DNA from 4 places in the Clostridium ljungdahlii DSM 13528 genome. Region 4 is predicted to be linked to each of the others. Evidence: riboswitches for the same ligand, from Rfam matches in the RefSeq annotation. Region 4 holds a riboswitch; each other region holds the start of a gene.
What was found. Region 4 has a riboswitch for S-adenosylmethionine ahead of CLJU_RS13610 (uroporphyrinogen decarboxylase family protein). Riboswitches for the same ligand answer to the same signal wherever they lie in the genome.
Positions count from the first base shown of each region.

Region 1: another riboswitch for S-adenosylmethionine. It lies ahead of CLJU_RS02250 (methionine ABC transporter ATP-binding protein); the one in region 4 lies ahead of CLJU_RS13610 (uroporphyrinogen decarboxylase family protein).
Region 2: another riboswitch for S-adenosylmethionine. It lies ahead of CLJU_RS11980 (hypothetical protein); the one in region 4 lies ahead of CLJU_RS13610 (uroporphyrinogen decarboxylase family protein).
Region 3: another riboswitch for S-adenosylmethionine. It lies ahead of CLJU_RS03265 (O-acetylhomoserine aminocarboxypropyltransferase/cysteine synthase family protein); the one in region 4 lies ahead of CLJU_RS13610 (uroporphyrinogen decarboxylase family protein).

Region 1 is NC_014328.1:488,412-492,298, reverse strand. Features, by position in the region: gene larA (nickel-dependent lactate racemase) at 1-555, opposite strand, end outside; gene CLJU_RS02255 (methionine ABC transporter permease) at 637-1,293, opposite strand; gene CLJU_RS02250 (methionine ABC transporter ATP-binding protein) at 1,296-2,252, opposite strand; SAM riboswitch class I at 2,331-2,431, opposite strand; gene CLJU_RS02245 (response regulator transcription factor) at 2,546-3,241, shown strand; gene CLJU_RS02240 (ATP-binding cassette domain-containing protein) at 3,328-3,887, shown strand, end outside.
Region 2 is NC_014328.1:2,698,186-2,702,072, reverse strand. Features, by position in the region: gene cysK (cysteine synthase A) at 1-279, shown strand, start outside; gene CLJU_RS11985 (amino acid permease) at 398-1,900, opposite strand; gene CLJU_RS11980 (hypothetical protein) at 1,940-2,740, opposite strand; SAM riboswitch class I at 2,911-3,032, opposite strand; cyclic di-GMP riboswitch class I at 3,244-3,331, shown strand; gene CLJU_RS22935 (hypothetical protein) at 3,618-3,797, shown strand; gene CLJU_RS11975 (methyl-accepting chemotaxis protein) at 3,857-3,887, shown strand, end outside.
Region 3 is NC_014328.1:730,699-734,585, forward strand. Features, by position in the region: gene CLJU_RS03260 (isocitrate/isopropylmalate dehydrogenase family protein) at 1-321, shown strand, start outside; gene CLJU_RS03265 (O-acetylhomoserine aminocarboxypropyltransferase/cysteine synthase family protein) at 484-1,767, opposite strand; SAM riboswitch class I at 1,877-1,985, opposite strand; SAM riboswitch class I at 2,247-2,354, shown strand; gene CLJU_RS03270 (homocysteine S-methyltransferase family protein) at 2,620-3,887, shown strand, end outside.
Region 4 is NC_014328.1:3,046,526-3,050,412, reverse strand. Features, by position in the region: gene arr (NAD(+)--rifampin ADP-ribosyltransferase) at 216-632, shown strand; gene CLJU_RS13615 (hypothetical protein) at 1,370-1,564, opposite strand; partial or broken gene CLJU_RS23350 (transcription elongation factor GreA) at 2,377-2,439, shown strand; SAM riboswitch class I at 2,540-2,640, shown strand; gene CLJU_RS13610 (uroporphyrinogen decarboxylase family protein) at 2,820-3,887, shown strand, end outside.

The DNA.
Region 1 (3,887 bases), 2.1 Mb from region 4:
ACTCTTTCTACCTCCTGAAAAGCCAGCAAAACAATGTGATTCTATAAACCCCTCTGCAATTAAAAGATCTGCTTTAACTGCAAGTTTATTTACTATAAGTTCACCACCAGATGGCAATGTACCGATTTTTACCAGATTATCTTCATTCTGTGCATCATGTACTACTATCTTTTCATTTTTTACTATATCTTCTCCATATTTATCTATGAGTTCCTGCCTAGTAGTAGCCCTATGAAGGCCTGTGGCAATTAGTATAGTAATATTAGCATCAGAATTTATACTCCTTATTCTTCTCAAAAGTGCAGGCATAATAATTTTGCTAGGAACAGGTCTTGTATGATCGCTGCTTATTATAACTATACTTTTTTTATTCTCAGCCAATTGTTCAAGTTTAGGTGAGTTTATAGGATTGTCAAGAGCTTTTTCTACTATTTCCAATTGTCCTAGCTCTGCTTTATATTCGCTTGCTTTTGATTCAAGTATGCCAAGTAAGTTGTTGTCATTTATTTCAGCTTCTATTATTTTTTTATGGTATGGTAATTCTATTTTAGCCATTCTAATTTCCTCCGAGAAATGTATTTTTAAAGTGACTCTACAATAATTACTTTACCAAACAAATACGATCTCAACAAATAATTATTTGTTAAGCTTTTTATATATAAGATTTCCTATAGTTTGAAGTACCTGGACAAAAATTATGAGTATTATTACAGTGTATACCATTATGTCAGTCTGAAATCTATAATATCCATATTTTACTGCCACATCTCCAAGTCCACCTCCGCCTACTGTACCTGCCATAGCTGAACATCCAACTACACTTATTACAGTAAGAGTTATGCCAAGTACTATAGAAGGAAGTGCCTCTTTAATCATAACTTTAAATATTATCTGCATATTACTTGCACCAAACGATTTTGCAGCTTCTATTATTCCCGGATCTATCTCTTTAAGTGAAGATTCAATCACTCTCGATGCAAAAGGTGCTGCTGCTATTGTAATAGGAACTATTGCTGCTGTTGTACCTATGGTTTTTCCAACAATAAGCTTTGTAAAAGGAAAAATTGCTATCATAAGTATTATAAAAGGAAATGACCTCAATAAATTTACTATTGCATCCAGTATCTTGTATACTACTTTATTAGGCTTTAATCCACCAGGTTCAGTTACAACTAGTAAAATAGCAGGTATAAATCCTATAATTACTGCAAGTATTGTAGAAACTATAACCATATAAAATGTTTGTCCAATAGCAGGAAGTAGTATTTCCTGAAATGTTTCACTAAATCCCATGTTTACTCTACCTCCCAGTTAACATTTTTTGAAGAAAGATAATTACATATACTTTCTTTGTCTTTATCATTTACATTTATAACCAGACTTCCTAAAACATCACTGCGGAATCTTTCAAGTTTTCCCCATACTATAGAAAACTTTATATTCAAATCTATAGCCATAGAAGTTATCAAATTGTCCTGGCTTATTTCCTTAGGAAAGAATATTCTTATGTTTATACCTTCATCTGGAAGTAAACTATCATTTCCAAGCAGCTTCTTTAGATTTTTCCCTGGTTTTAAAAATATTTCCTCTACATTTCCAGAAGTTTTTATTTCGCCTTCATCTATAATGGCAATTTTACTACATATTTCTTTTATAACTTCCATTTGATGGGTTACAACTACTATGGTTATTTTAAATTCATTGTTTATTTTTCTCAAAAGCTCAAGTATTGACTTGGTAGTATTTGGGTCAAGTGCAGATGTGGCTTCATCACAAAGTAGTATACTTGGATTTAGCGCCAAAGCTCTTGCAATAGCTACTCTTTGTTTTTGTCCACCGCTTAATTCGGAGGGCATGCTCTTTGCTTTATCACTAAGGCCTACTAAATTTAACAATTCTTTTACCCTAGTTTTTATTTTACTTTTTTCTAATCCCCAGACTTCAAGTGGAAGTGAGATATTATCATATACATTTTTTCTGTTTAATAAATTAAAATTTTGAAATATCATTCCCAAGTTTTTTCTAAAAGTCCTTATTTCTTTACCTTTTAAATCTTTCACTTCTTTGCCCATTACCTTTATGCTTCCTGCGTCATAGCTTTCAAGACCATTCAAGCACCTTAAAAGTGTAGATTTTCCAGCACCACTGTGACCAACTATTCCAAATATTTCACCTTCTTGTATATGAAGATTTATACTTTTAAGCACACTTTTATTGTTAAAACTCTTGCCTACATTATTAATATCTATCAATATATTTAACCTCCCATATCAATTTTAAGAAAAAATAAAAGCCCGAGAAAAATCTCAGACTTAGTTAACTCAAAATTTCTCTCATCTTTCAGCTCTCGCTGCAGGATTTAGCACCATTATACACTGTACTGGTTGCTGGATTTCATAGGGCCCGTTCCCTCAATCACTCTTGATAAGTTCAAGATTTATATTCAATTATGCTTTTAATTATAGACGTGACGATTTATTATGTCAATACATCCTATCTAAAAATGTTATAATTGTCTTAACTCAAAAACTCTGGAGGAATACCTATGAACAAAAATATAAATATTTTAATAGTAGAAGATGATACAGATATAAATAAGTTATTGTGCAAGATACTAGAAAAAAATAATTACAATGTCCGCGGGGCTTTTTCAGGTACTGAAGCTGAAATGTGCATTGAAAAATATGACTTTCAGCTAGTTTTACTTGACTTGATGCTTCCTGGCATTACAGGCGAAAAACTTATAGAAAAAATACGAAAGGTTAAAACTATGCCTGTCATTGTAATATCTGCAAAAACAGCTCAAGAAACAAAAATTGAAGTTTTAAAGCTAGGTGCAGATGATTTCATATCGAAACCTTTCGATGTAGAAGAAGTATTGGCAAGAGTTTGTGCACAACTCAGAAGGTACATGATATTTTCAAACTCAAATGAAAAACAAAACATATTGACCTATAAAAATATGACCTTAGATCGAGAAAATCACAAAGTCTTTATACGTTCTCAGGAAGTACTATTAACTATAAGGGAATTTTGTATACTAGAACTTCTAATGTCTTACCCCAAAAAAGTATTTACAAAGGCTAATTTATTTGAACATGTGTGGAAAGATAAATTTATAAGCGATGATAACACCATAAATGTGCATATGAGCAACCTTCGCTCTAAAATAGCTAAAATTGATTCGAACACAGAATACATACATACCGTTTGGGGAATAGGGTTTAAGATGAAAGATTAAACTTAATCATTTCTTAAGTTTTTCTTTAGTGTATCTTGCTGATTTTGTTCTAATATAAAATCAACAAGAAAACGGAGGTTGATATCATGAATGATTTAGTGCTTCATACAAAAAATCTTACTAAAAAATACAAAAATCACAAGGCACTTGATAATGTAAATATTAAAATAAGTAAAGGTGACATATACGGTCTTGTAGGCAAAAATGGCGCTGGCAAGACAACCCTTATGAGAATAATAACAGGTCTTTCTTTGCAAGATAACGGTGAAATAGAATTATTTTCAAAAACTAGCAAAGACGAATTAAACAAAGAACGAATGAGAACAGGATGCATAATAGAAACACCCAGTTTCTTTCCTTATCTCTCAGGCAAAAAAAATCTTGAATACTATAGAATTCAAAAAGGAATTCCTGAAAAAGACTGTGTAGATAAAGTGCTTAATACAGTAGGCCTTTTAGATACAGGTAATAAAAAATTCAAACATTATTCTCTTGGCATGAAGCAACGTCTTGGCCTGGCTCTAGCTTTAATTGCAAGTCCAGATTTCTTAATTTTAGATGAGCCTATAAATGGTCTTGATCCTGTTGGTATAGTGATGTTCAGAGATATATTAAAAAAATTGAATAGAGAAAAAAATACAACTAT
Region 2 (3,887 bases), 350 kb from region 4:
ACTGAAGAACACGGTTATGCCATTGAAGGTATAGGAAATGACTTCCTGCCAGATACTATGGATTTAAAATTAGTTGATAAAGTCATAAAGGTAAATGATGAGGAGGCATTTTCACTAGTTAAAGAATTGGCTAAACGTGAGGGATTGATAGTAGGTTCATCTTCTGGAGCAGCAATTGCAGCTGCGTTAAAACTGGCTAAAACCATAGATAAAGGTAATATAGTTACAGTATTTCCGGATAGAGGAGACAGGTATTTTAGCAAAAACTTATATGAATAAATAAAAGTTTCATTTAAATATTAAAAAAGTAGACAATGGGTATTTGAACTGCTCCCTGTCAAGTAGACAGGGAGCATATCAATTTGTATCCATTGTCTGTTTTTTTATAACCTTAATATTAGGATAAAGTTTTTCTTTTATTGTCATCTTCATTATATTCAAAATTACATTCTTTAAGAGGTACTATTTTTGTCTTCTTAATAATCTTGTATCCAAGATACAAAGATATAAATATAGGAATACACAAATAATTTGTTACAAAATCAAACCAGCTAAATGTTTTAGCTTGAAATACCCATATGTTAGAACCAAATATAACAATTATACAAAGTATGATAGATATAATGGGGGCAAATGGATATAACTTAGCTCTATATTTTAAATCATTTAAACTTTTACCTTGGGAAATGTATGCTTTCCTAAATCTATAATGGCAAATAGCTATACCTAGCCATGCAAAGAAGGCTGTGATACCAGAAGCATTATAGAGTATGTAATATATTTTTCCATCTCCAATCAAAGAGGCGAAAAAAGCAAAACAAGCAATAACAGTTGTGGAGTATAAAGCAGTTGTAGGAACACCATGTTTGTTTACTTTTGATAAAAATTTAGGTGCTTTTCCTTCTTTGGATAGGGAATAAAGCATACGTGAAGCTACATAGAGGCCTGAATTACCGCAGGAGAGAACTGATGTTAAAATTACTGCGTTCATAATACTTGCTGCAATTGCTAGGCCAGATCTTTTAAATACCATGGTAAAAGGACTGTATGAAATATTATCTGCCCCACTTTTTAATAAGTTTGGATCAGTAAAAGGAACTAAAAAACCAATTACTATAATTGCCCCCATATAAAATAGTAAAATACGCCAGAAAACATTTTTTATAGCTTTAGGAACATTTTCTTCAGGATTTTCCGATTCACCTGCGGCAAGGCCAACTATTTCTGTTCCGGAGAAAGAAAATCCTGCAACTAAAAATACATTAATAATAGCAGATATTCCGCCAACAAAAGGCCCTTTCTTTCCAGAAGCATCTGATAGTACCCAATTACTTAATCCAGGTGATTTTCCACCTAAAATGCCAAATATCATGAGAACGCCTACTATAAGGAATACTATAATTGTAATAACTTTGATACTTGCAAACCAATATTCACTTTCACCGTAAATTCTTGCTGAAAGAATATTTAAGATAAAAATTATTACTAAAAATAACATACTCCATAAAGTAGTATTGGTATTTGGAAGCCAGAATTTAACAATCATTGAACCTGCAACTAATTCAGCAGCAACGCATATTGCCCAGCAAAACCAGTAATTCCATCCAAGGGTAAAACCTAATGCAGGATCAATAAATCTTGTAGCATAAGTTTCAAAAGATCCTGATATAGGCAGTAGTGTTGCCATTTCACCGAGGGATGTCATCAAGAAATAAACTAAAATTCCCATAATTACATAAGCTAAAACAGCTCCACCAGGTCCAGCTGTGCTGACAGCGCTTCCACTGGCGAAAAATAAACCAGTTCCAATTGACCCTCCTATGGCAATCATGTTCATATGTCTGGCTTTTAAAGTCCTTTTAAGTTGACCTTGTTCATTTGCTTTTGAATTTGTGTCCATTTTAAATTTCCTCCTTTTGTCTAACAATAAAACATATAGTTATTTACCTATGGGACACGCATATTCACATGTTCTGCAGTATTTTATAACATTAACAGGTTCTTCTGTAGAAACTTCAGGTATATTCATAGGCTTAATACTAGCTACATCTTCTTCCATTTGTATATTACACAAGGTTCTATCAAAATTCCCTACTCTTCCAGGAAGTTCATTTCTACCTAATTCTGAAGAAAAATATATTTCCTTAGCAAATGCACCTTTTTTACATTTTTCCCAGCACTTAATTTTGCAGCTTTTACATGGATCGTATCTAGAAGGACCAGTTGATTGTAAATCCAAACTTAAACCAAGTGCTCTTAATCTTACATGCGGACCATATTCAGGTGTGACTAGTAAGTTATTTCTACCTATGCATCCTAGTCCAGCTGTTACAGCTGAATCTTTTAAGAATATGCCACCCTTTTCAACATGATAATTAAAAGAATAGGTTTCTACACATTCCTTTTCTAATATGCTTTTAACATCTTTGGTAATACTAATTAATTTTTTGTTGCCTATGGTGTTGTGATCTTCAATCCAATAATCCACAGCAGGGTTGTCTATAGGATGATGATAAGCTAAAATAAGTACACTTTTTATTCCCTGGGGCCATAGAACTTCTGTTAGAAATTTATCTTTTTCTCCACGCATATAAGTTCCAACACCATTATATTTAGGCATCTTAGGTACTACAGTAAAGGCAGGGGCTTTTTTTAGGTCCTCAACATTTGCAATGCCTGCTAGAGAAGCTCCAGTTTTTAGTGCAAGTTTTATAATTTCTTTTGATGTAAGTTTGTCCATAATTTGTACTAATGTATTTTAATATGTAAAAATACATTATTCACTTCCTCTCTTTAAGTAATGTATTTTAAATTCATGAATTTTTTACTGAAAAATAAAAAATCCTCTTTCCAAAAAGAAGAGGATAAATAGCGTAGGTTATTACGAGAGTTTATTAAAAAAACATCTCTCCCTCATCTTTCAGAATTATTATGATCTGCTGGAATTAGCACCTTTACATGTTTACGCATAGGAAAAACATGAGGTTGCTGAAACTTCATAGGGCCAGTCCCTAAGTTTCTCTTGATAAGGATTTATTTAATTTTTTGTAAAATTCTTATTAACTAATATGTATTATATATGTTATGCTTTTCAATGTCAATAAAAATCTAATTATGTTACAGGATATATGATTAAATTAAATGCTTATGCAAAATATGCAAATATTTTATGTATAAATTACAATAATATGCGATTACCATTGAATTTTGTAAAATTTTAGTGTAATATATTTTATATTACTACATTGATAATAGCACATTTATCGAAAGGTAAAGTCGCAAAGCTATGGGTCTAAAGAAAATTATTTTCTATGATTGCCAGGTTACCAAATTATAGTTTTAATAATCAATATCTATACTTATAGTCTGGTACCTATTTATATATTAATAGGTACATTTTTAATTTGTAAAAGTTTTCAAATCTGTATTAGAAAAAGCAAATTTGAAATGAAGTGACATAGATGTATTAGTCTATCCTTCTATATTATCAAAATATATATCGTCAACAATATCAATTTTATTGTGTAAACAATTAAATTAACGATATTAGTATGTTTTGTTTATCTCAGTTTGCACTTAAAAATATAAAAAAATTAATATATTTAGGGGGACATAAAATGAACACTAAAGAAGAGAGCTTTCAGATAACTTTTAATAAAAAATCACTTAAAGTTGTGCTAATAATTTATATGGTATGCTGTGTTCTATCATTTTTATTTTATTCTTCAATAAAATTACTTGGACTTAATGACAACATAAGTGTAATTTCTTTAATTATGCTTGGAATATTTGTTTAATTTATGGCCTTATATTTTATAAATGTTATAAATGTACAATTACTCAAAATGGTTTTAATATGAAAGCATTTAATATAACAAAAATTGTAC
Region 3 (3,887 bases), 2.3 Mb from region 4:
TCAGATATGGCATCAGGACTTATAGGCGGGCTTGGATTAGTACCAGGGGCTAATATAGGAGAAGATGCAGCAGTGTTTGAAGCTGCCCATGGTTCGGCTCCGGATATTGCAGGACAGAATAAAGCAAATCCAACGGCTATAATACTTTCGGGAGTTATGATGCTTAACTATTTAGGTGAAACAGAAGCGGCAAATAAAATTGAGATAGCTATAGAATCTGTACTTAGAGAAGGTAAATATTTAACAGAGGATTTAGGAGGAAATGCTACTACTACTGTATTTACTAAAGCTATTATAGAGAAAATTGAAAATTGTAATTAAGTATACTTAATTTTTTTAGTTGAAAGTTGATAGTGGATAATTGTCAACTTTCAACTATTTAAAATCATACATAGGGCTGACATACTAATTAATTAGTAGTCAGCCCATTATTTATGGGTTAAAATAATATAAAAATTATGGGAGTCAAATTAAATTAATTTATCAAGCTTTTGCAAGAGCCTGATCCAAATCGTATATAATGTCATCAATATTTTCCACACCTATTGAAAGCCTTATAAGGTCTGGAGTAACTCCAGCAGCTTTTTGTTGTTCTTCATTTAACTCTGCATGAGTTGTACTTGCAGGGTGAATTACTAATGATTTTGCATCTGCTACATTTGCAAGTAAGGAGAACAATTTAACGCTGTTTATAAATTTCTTTCCTGCTTCAGATCCACCTTTTATTCCAAAGGTAAATATTGAACCTGCCCCTTTTGGAAGGTATTTCTTAGCTAATTCTTTGTATGGACTTCCATCAAGTTCAGGATAGTTTACCCATGCAACTTTTGGATGTTTACTTAAAAATTCAACTACTTTTCGTGTATTTTCTACATGTCTCTCTACTCTAAGAGAAAGTGATTCAAGTCCAAGTAAGAAATAAAAAGCACTTTGTGGACTTAGTGTTGCGCCTGTGTTTCTTAAAAGTTGTACTCTGGCTTTTGTAGCAAAAGCTGTAGGTCCAAGATCTGCATATACAAGCCCATTATAGCTTTCATCAGGTGTTGTAAAGTCAGGAAATTTTCCGCTTGCTGCCCAGTCAAATTTTCCACCATCTACTATAATTCCGCCTAAAGTAGTCCCGTGACCACCTATAAATTTAGTTGCAGAATGAACAACTACGTCTGCACCATATTCTATAGGTCTTACTAGATAAGGAGTTCCAAAAGTATTATCTATAATAAGAGGAATTTTGTTTTCATGGGCTATGTTTGCTACAGCTTCTATATCCAAAACATTGATTCTAGGGTTACCTATTGTTTCTGCATAAACTGCTTTAGTTTTATCTGTAATAGCTTTTCTGATGTTTTCAGGGTCATCGGGATCTACAAAAGTTACATCAATTCCTAACTTTTTCAAGGTTACTGAAAACAATTCATAAGTTCCACCATAAAGTGTGCTAGCTGCAACTATATTGTCTCCTGCACTTGCTACATTTAATACAGCGTAAAGTATTGCTGCAAGTCCGGAAGATGTAGCAAGGCCTGCGCTGCCGCCTTCAAGGGCTGCTACTCTTTGTTCAAATACGTCTTCTGTTGGGTTCATTATTCTGGCATAAACATTTCCTGGTTTTTTAAGCTGGAAAAAGTCTGCGGCTTCATCGGCATCTTTAAATACAAAGGATGTAGTCTGGTAAATTGGAACTGCTCTTGCACCTGTAGTTGGGTCAGGCACCTGGCCTGCATGTACTTGTAATGTTTCAAATCCTAATTTTCTTTCTTCACTCATTTTTTCGTCCTCCTAATACCTTTTAATATTTTGAGCGAAACTTCTATAACCTGGCAGAATAAAAAAATCTTCTTGTAAGATAAGTTACAAGAAGATTCTATCTTCATGCTTCTCATCTTTCAGGTTAACACCTGCTGGAATTAGCACCGTTGAATGAAAATGATCATTCAGGTTGCCGGGCATCATAGGGCCAGTCCCTCTGCCACTCTGGATAAGAAGTTCCGTATTCGATTGAGAAAATCATACCAGACATAGATAAGGTTTGTCAATAGAAAAATAAAAAAATATTTAGAAAATTTTATCTGATGGCTACCTACTGTAATACTCCCACGCGCTCTGTGAAAGCGACTATCATCAAATCAAAGATTTGAGATATCTGCTTTTCCCACTAAGTAAGATTCATTGATATTACGAATTATAGTAAAATAGTCATGTAAATAGTATTGACAATTGATAGTTAAAGTATTAATATTAAAGCACTTTTATCACGAGAGGTGGAGGGACTGGCCCAGTGAAACCCAACAACCGGCACTAAAGTGCATCGGTGCTAATTCCTGCAGAATAAAACGAATTCTGAAAGATAAGGAAAGTTGATTTTGTCAAATTTAAAGCTGCTTTTCTGATTGAAGGGCAGCTTTTTTAGTTAATAGTTAAAAATGAAAAATTAATAGTTAGTGAGCGAAAGCTGAGTAAATAAATATTAATTCTAAATAATATTATTGTATATTTATACAATATTAAATAATTTAGATGTATTGTATAAAATTTGTTTAAAGTTTAAAATTTTATACAAGAAGTAATGGATTAAATAATTTGAACATGAAACTTGTATTTGAAAAAGGAGTGCAGCAAATGTTATTTAAAGATTTATTAAATAAGTTTAGTAACAAATTTGTTTTTTTTGATGGAGCTATGGGAACCATGCTTCAAAGAGCAGGACTTAAAGTAGGTGAACTTCCAGAAACATTAAATATAACAAATTCAGAGATTATAAGAAAAGTACATAGGGAATATTTAAACGCAGGATCAGATATCATAATAACAAATACTTTTGGTGCTAATGAACTTAAGTATAGTTCTTCTGATTATACAATAAAAGATGTAATTACAGCTGGAGTAAAAATTGCAAAGGAAGAGGCAAAGGATAAATTAGTAGCACTTGATATAGGACCTACAGGACAAGTTATGGAGCCTACAGGAAGTTTAAGTTTTGAATCTGCATATGAATTATTTAAAAGTCAAGTAATTATAGGGGAAAAAGCGGGAGCAGATATAATTCTAATAGAAACTATGTCTGATTTGTACGAAGCAAAGGCAGCTATTCTTGCGGCAAAAGAAAATAGTTCTCTTCCAATATTTTGTACAATGACTTTCCAGCAGGATGGAAGAACTCTAATGGGAACAGATCCAAAAACTATGGTATTTGTGCTTGAATCGTTGGGGGTGGATGCCCTTGGAGTGAATTGTTCCTTGGGACCGGGAGAATTGCAAGATATTGTAGATGAAATCTTAAAGTATTCTTCTATACCCGTTATAGTTCAGCCTAATGCAGGACTCCCAAAGTATGATGGCGAAAATACGATTTATGATATAACTTCAGATGAATTTGCAGAAAATGTAGTGATTATGGCAAAAAAAGGAGTTAGGTTTTTTGGAGGATGTTGTGGAACAAGTCCTGAATTTATAAAAACTATGGTAAAAAGTTTGAAAAATATAGTACCTTTAGATATAAAAGAAAAAAATTATACCACAGTGTGTTCAGCCAGGGATACTGTGTTCCTAGGTAATAGGATAAAATTTATAGGGGAGAGAATTAATCCTACAGGTAGAGATATTTATAAGAAAGAGCTTAAGGAAGGAAAGGTAAATTTTATACAGAAAGAAGCAGTGAAGCAAAAAGAAGAAGGAGCACATATACTTGGGCTTAATGTAGGACTACCTGAGATTAATGAAGTTCAAACTATGAAAGAAGCAGTAAAAGCAATACAAAAAGTAGTACAATTACCTATAGATATAGACAGTCCAAATCCTAAAGTGTTAGAGGCTGGAGTTAGAGTTTATAACGGTAAACCTATAATAAATTCAGTAAATGGTAGAAAAAAGTGCATGGAAGAAGTATT
Region 4 (3,887 bases):
TTTTAAGAGTGGAAGAAGTCACTGGACGTTTAGAAAAATAGGTAGGAATCCAATTAATATACCATATAAAAAACCTATAAGAGCTACATATATAACTTTAATTTGGATAATTATTATCTTGTGATGCAAGAGTAATTTATTGTTCATCGATTCTTTGTGATTTGGATAGTATAATATTATACACAAATTTAAAAATATAAAAGGAGTGTATTAGCATGAATGACAAAAAAGATGTTTTAGATAATGGTCCCTTTTTTCATGGTACTAAAGCAGAACTAAAAACTGGAGATTTATTAGAACCACAACACTTATCAAATTACCAAAATAAAAAATCTAACTACATTTACTTTACTGCAACATTAAATGCTGCAAAATGGGGTGCCGAATTAGCCACATCTAAATCAAAAGAGAGAATTTATATTGTAGAACCATTAGGTGAATTTGAAAATGATCCGAACTTAACTGACAAAAGATTTCCTGGAAATCCAACACGTTCTTATAGGTCTAAATCTCCTTTGAAAATAATAGCAGAATTAGGTTCATGGGAAAGACATTCTGATGAAGAAATAAATCATATGCTTTCATCTTTAAAAAAGTTAAGTGATGAAGGGAAAAATGTAATATACGATTAATCTATAAGAATATTTATATTATCCCATTTCGATGTAGACAATACCAAATATTAATTACTAATGCAATACATGTGACTGCTATGATTTCCAATGCTATAGGCAATGTTATTTTTTGAGAACGCTTAGCAATTATATAAAATATCATCGCATCATTTAATATAACAACTAACACGCTTCTAACAATAAGTTCTTTTAAAATATCATAATAATGTAGTATATTATAGTTAACCTATACTTTAATTAAATTACCAATTTAAAGATTATTTATATAATTATACAAATATAGGTTTTGTTTCTTTTAAATCTATTATTTTTGTATAGGCATGTGTAACATTGGATTTTTTGCTTTTATTGCTGTTTAATACCAACACTTATTTAAAATAGCTTATATAAAGGAAGTTCCTATTGACTTTTTATATGATACGTATACCTCAGAAAATAAAAAAAGAAATTCTAATAGCATTTCTTTTTTAATCAACATAATTTGAAATGTTACTTTAAAATATCCATAATTTGTTTCATGATTTTATTATGATAACATACATCTATTCCCTAAAGCACTATCATAAAAATAGTAAAAGTATAACATAAATTTTACTTATATAGTGTATTTTTTGTCCAGTTTATAATATAATAGTAAATATGTAAGGTTGAGTGGATTGCAGGAAGCTGTATACATTCACAAAACTATGTCATGCATGAAAAAACTTATATGAGCAAGTAGCTTTTAGCCGAAGTTACTTGCTATTTTCTTTTTTAGGTTTATCTACATCGACCCTAACATCATTTAAAACTTTATCTTTTGAAACACTTGTCTTGCTTTCAAAAAACATTTTAATTTTATCTTGCTTATAACAAAATACTGATAAAATACATAGACTTGATACTTCAGTTATGGAAAGCACTATAATGCACAAAAAGAAAAAGCTCATTCATATTACCTCCTCCCATTGTGTCAACCCATTATACCTGCAATCCACTCATATAGCAATTACGGGAGAAGGTAAATTACATAACATGATTTGCTGCTATTAAATACATTATATCACAGTAAACCATAATTATGGCAAAATTAAAAATAATAATTTATGAATTTATTGAAATTTTAAAAATAATTAAATTATATCGAGAAAGATATGCCTAACTGAGGGTTGATCTAAGTTCTATATATAATTATATGCTATTACCTATTGAATAAATTCCTATTTAATACTATCATTTTATTAATAAATCCATATATTGACAAATAATAATAAAACCTGTGCCTTAATTTAGAGTACAGGTTTTATTATTATTTTAAAAAGTAGAAAACGGCTGGAAAAACTTTATGCAAGCTATTTATTACCAGTACTTTTAGGATTATAATAAAAACAACGAATGGCTATTTTACACAGGTTGAACCTTAACATGAGATGTAAATAAGATTAAGCCTTAGTAGGCTTCATCTTTTATTGAGTTTGTTCTAATATTGATTTTTTATAAATAATTTCTTTGAAGTGATCCACTCTTCTTGAGACATTTCTTATAAAGTGGTTGCTGCGGTTATGTGATAGCAGAGATTAGCTATGAGAAACTAATAGATTTTATAAACAAGCTGTAAAATATTAATTTGTAAGATTAAGATTTTGTGACGTAGATGAAATCGAAGAAGTTACCTTAGTTAGTACAGTAGAAGCAGATGTTAAAAATATGAATATAAGTAGAATCTCCTTTAGAAAAGGCACTTTATAAACTAAAAGTAGGTCAAAAGGCAACTGTGACATCTCCTGATGGAAGTTATGATGTGCAGGTTGAAAAATTGTTGTAAAATAAGTGTGTTGAATGTTTTATTTTTATAAATTAGATTGATTAAAATGTGTTGGCAAATAATTAGTGATTTTCTATAATTTATTAAATTAAATATTAAGTTCTTATCAAGAGTGGTTGAGGCACTGGATCTATGAAGCTTAGCAACTTGGATGTAACCCAACGGTGCCAATTCCAGCAGGCATTACCTGAAAGATAAGAAGTAGAAGAATATTAATCTTCTCGTAGGTTTATCTACAGGAAGATTTTTTTGAGTATAAAAATATTAATATTGTATAAATAGACATATAAAATTTAGTCATCATGTAGGATGAACTGTAAAAATATATATGATAAGCTAATATTAACATAAATGTAATTCTTATTAAAGGAGGAAATGTTATGAATACTTTAAAGGAATTGTACAATGAACGTTTAAGCAGAATAAAAAAGGCAATTAAACTGGAAAAAACAGATAGAACACCTGTTATTCCATTTGGAGATTCTTTTTTTGCTAAGGCAACCGGTGTTAAATTATCTGATTTTGCTTTAGATTTGGACATTTCAAATAAAGTTATTCTCGATGGATCAAAACAAATTGGTAATGTTGATGCGGTACCTTGTGCTTTTGCACCTGCACCACTTATGGGATCAATATTTTTTTCTAACTTAAAACTTCCCGGTCGGGAACTTACAGATGATATGCTCTGGCAGATTGATGAGCGTCAAATAATGACAACAGATGATTATGATACTATATTGAGCAAAGGCTTTGAAGATTTTAAAAAGGATTATTTTGCTGCAAGGATAAATGTAGACTCATCAGTATTTTGTGAAATAGTAACTAATGGGCCAAAGTGGAATAAGAACATGAGAGATGAGGGATATCCAATTTATAATAACGTAACAATATCACATCCTATTGATTACTTGAGTGGGGGTCGTACTTTAAGTAAATTTATGATGGATATGAGAAGAATGCCTGAAAAAATACAGGCTGTAATGGATATTATTGCTGATGCTAATATTAAAGAAATGAAGCAAGCTATTAAAAAAACGGTTGATCCTATAAGTGTATTTATAGCTATGGGACGTGGGTGCCCTGATTTTTACAGCACTGAGCTATGGGAAAAGTTTATATGGAAATATTTGAAAAAAATAACCGATGCTATAATTGAGACAGGAGTAACTGCTAATTTTCATGCTGATGCAAACTGGGAACGAGGGCTTGATTATTTTAAAGATTTTCCAAAAGGTACTTGTGTTTTTGAAACGGATGGTACAACTGATATTTATAAAATTAAGAAAAAGTTAGGAGGTAGTATATGTATTAAAGGAGATGTCCAAGCTGCAAAACTTGTTTTAGGAACTCCTGATGAAGTATATAATTATAGTACTCAATTGATAAAAGACATGGGAAATGGATTCATTCTTTCATCTGGATGCTCTATACCTCCAAATGCAAAAGTT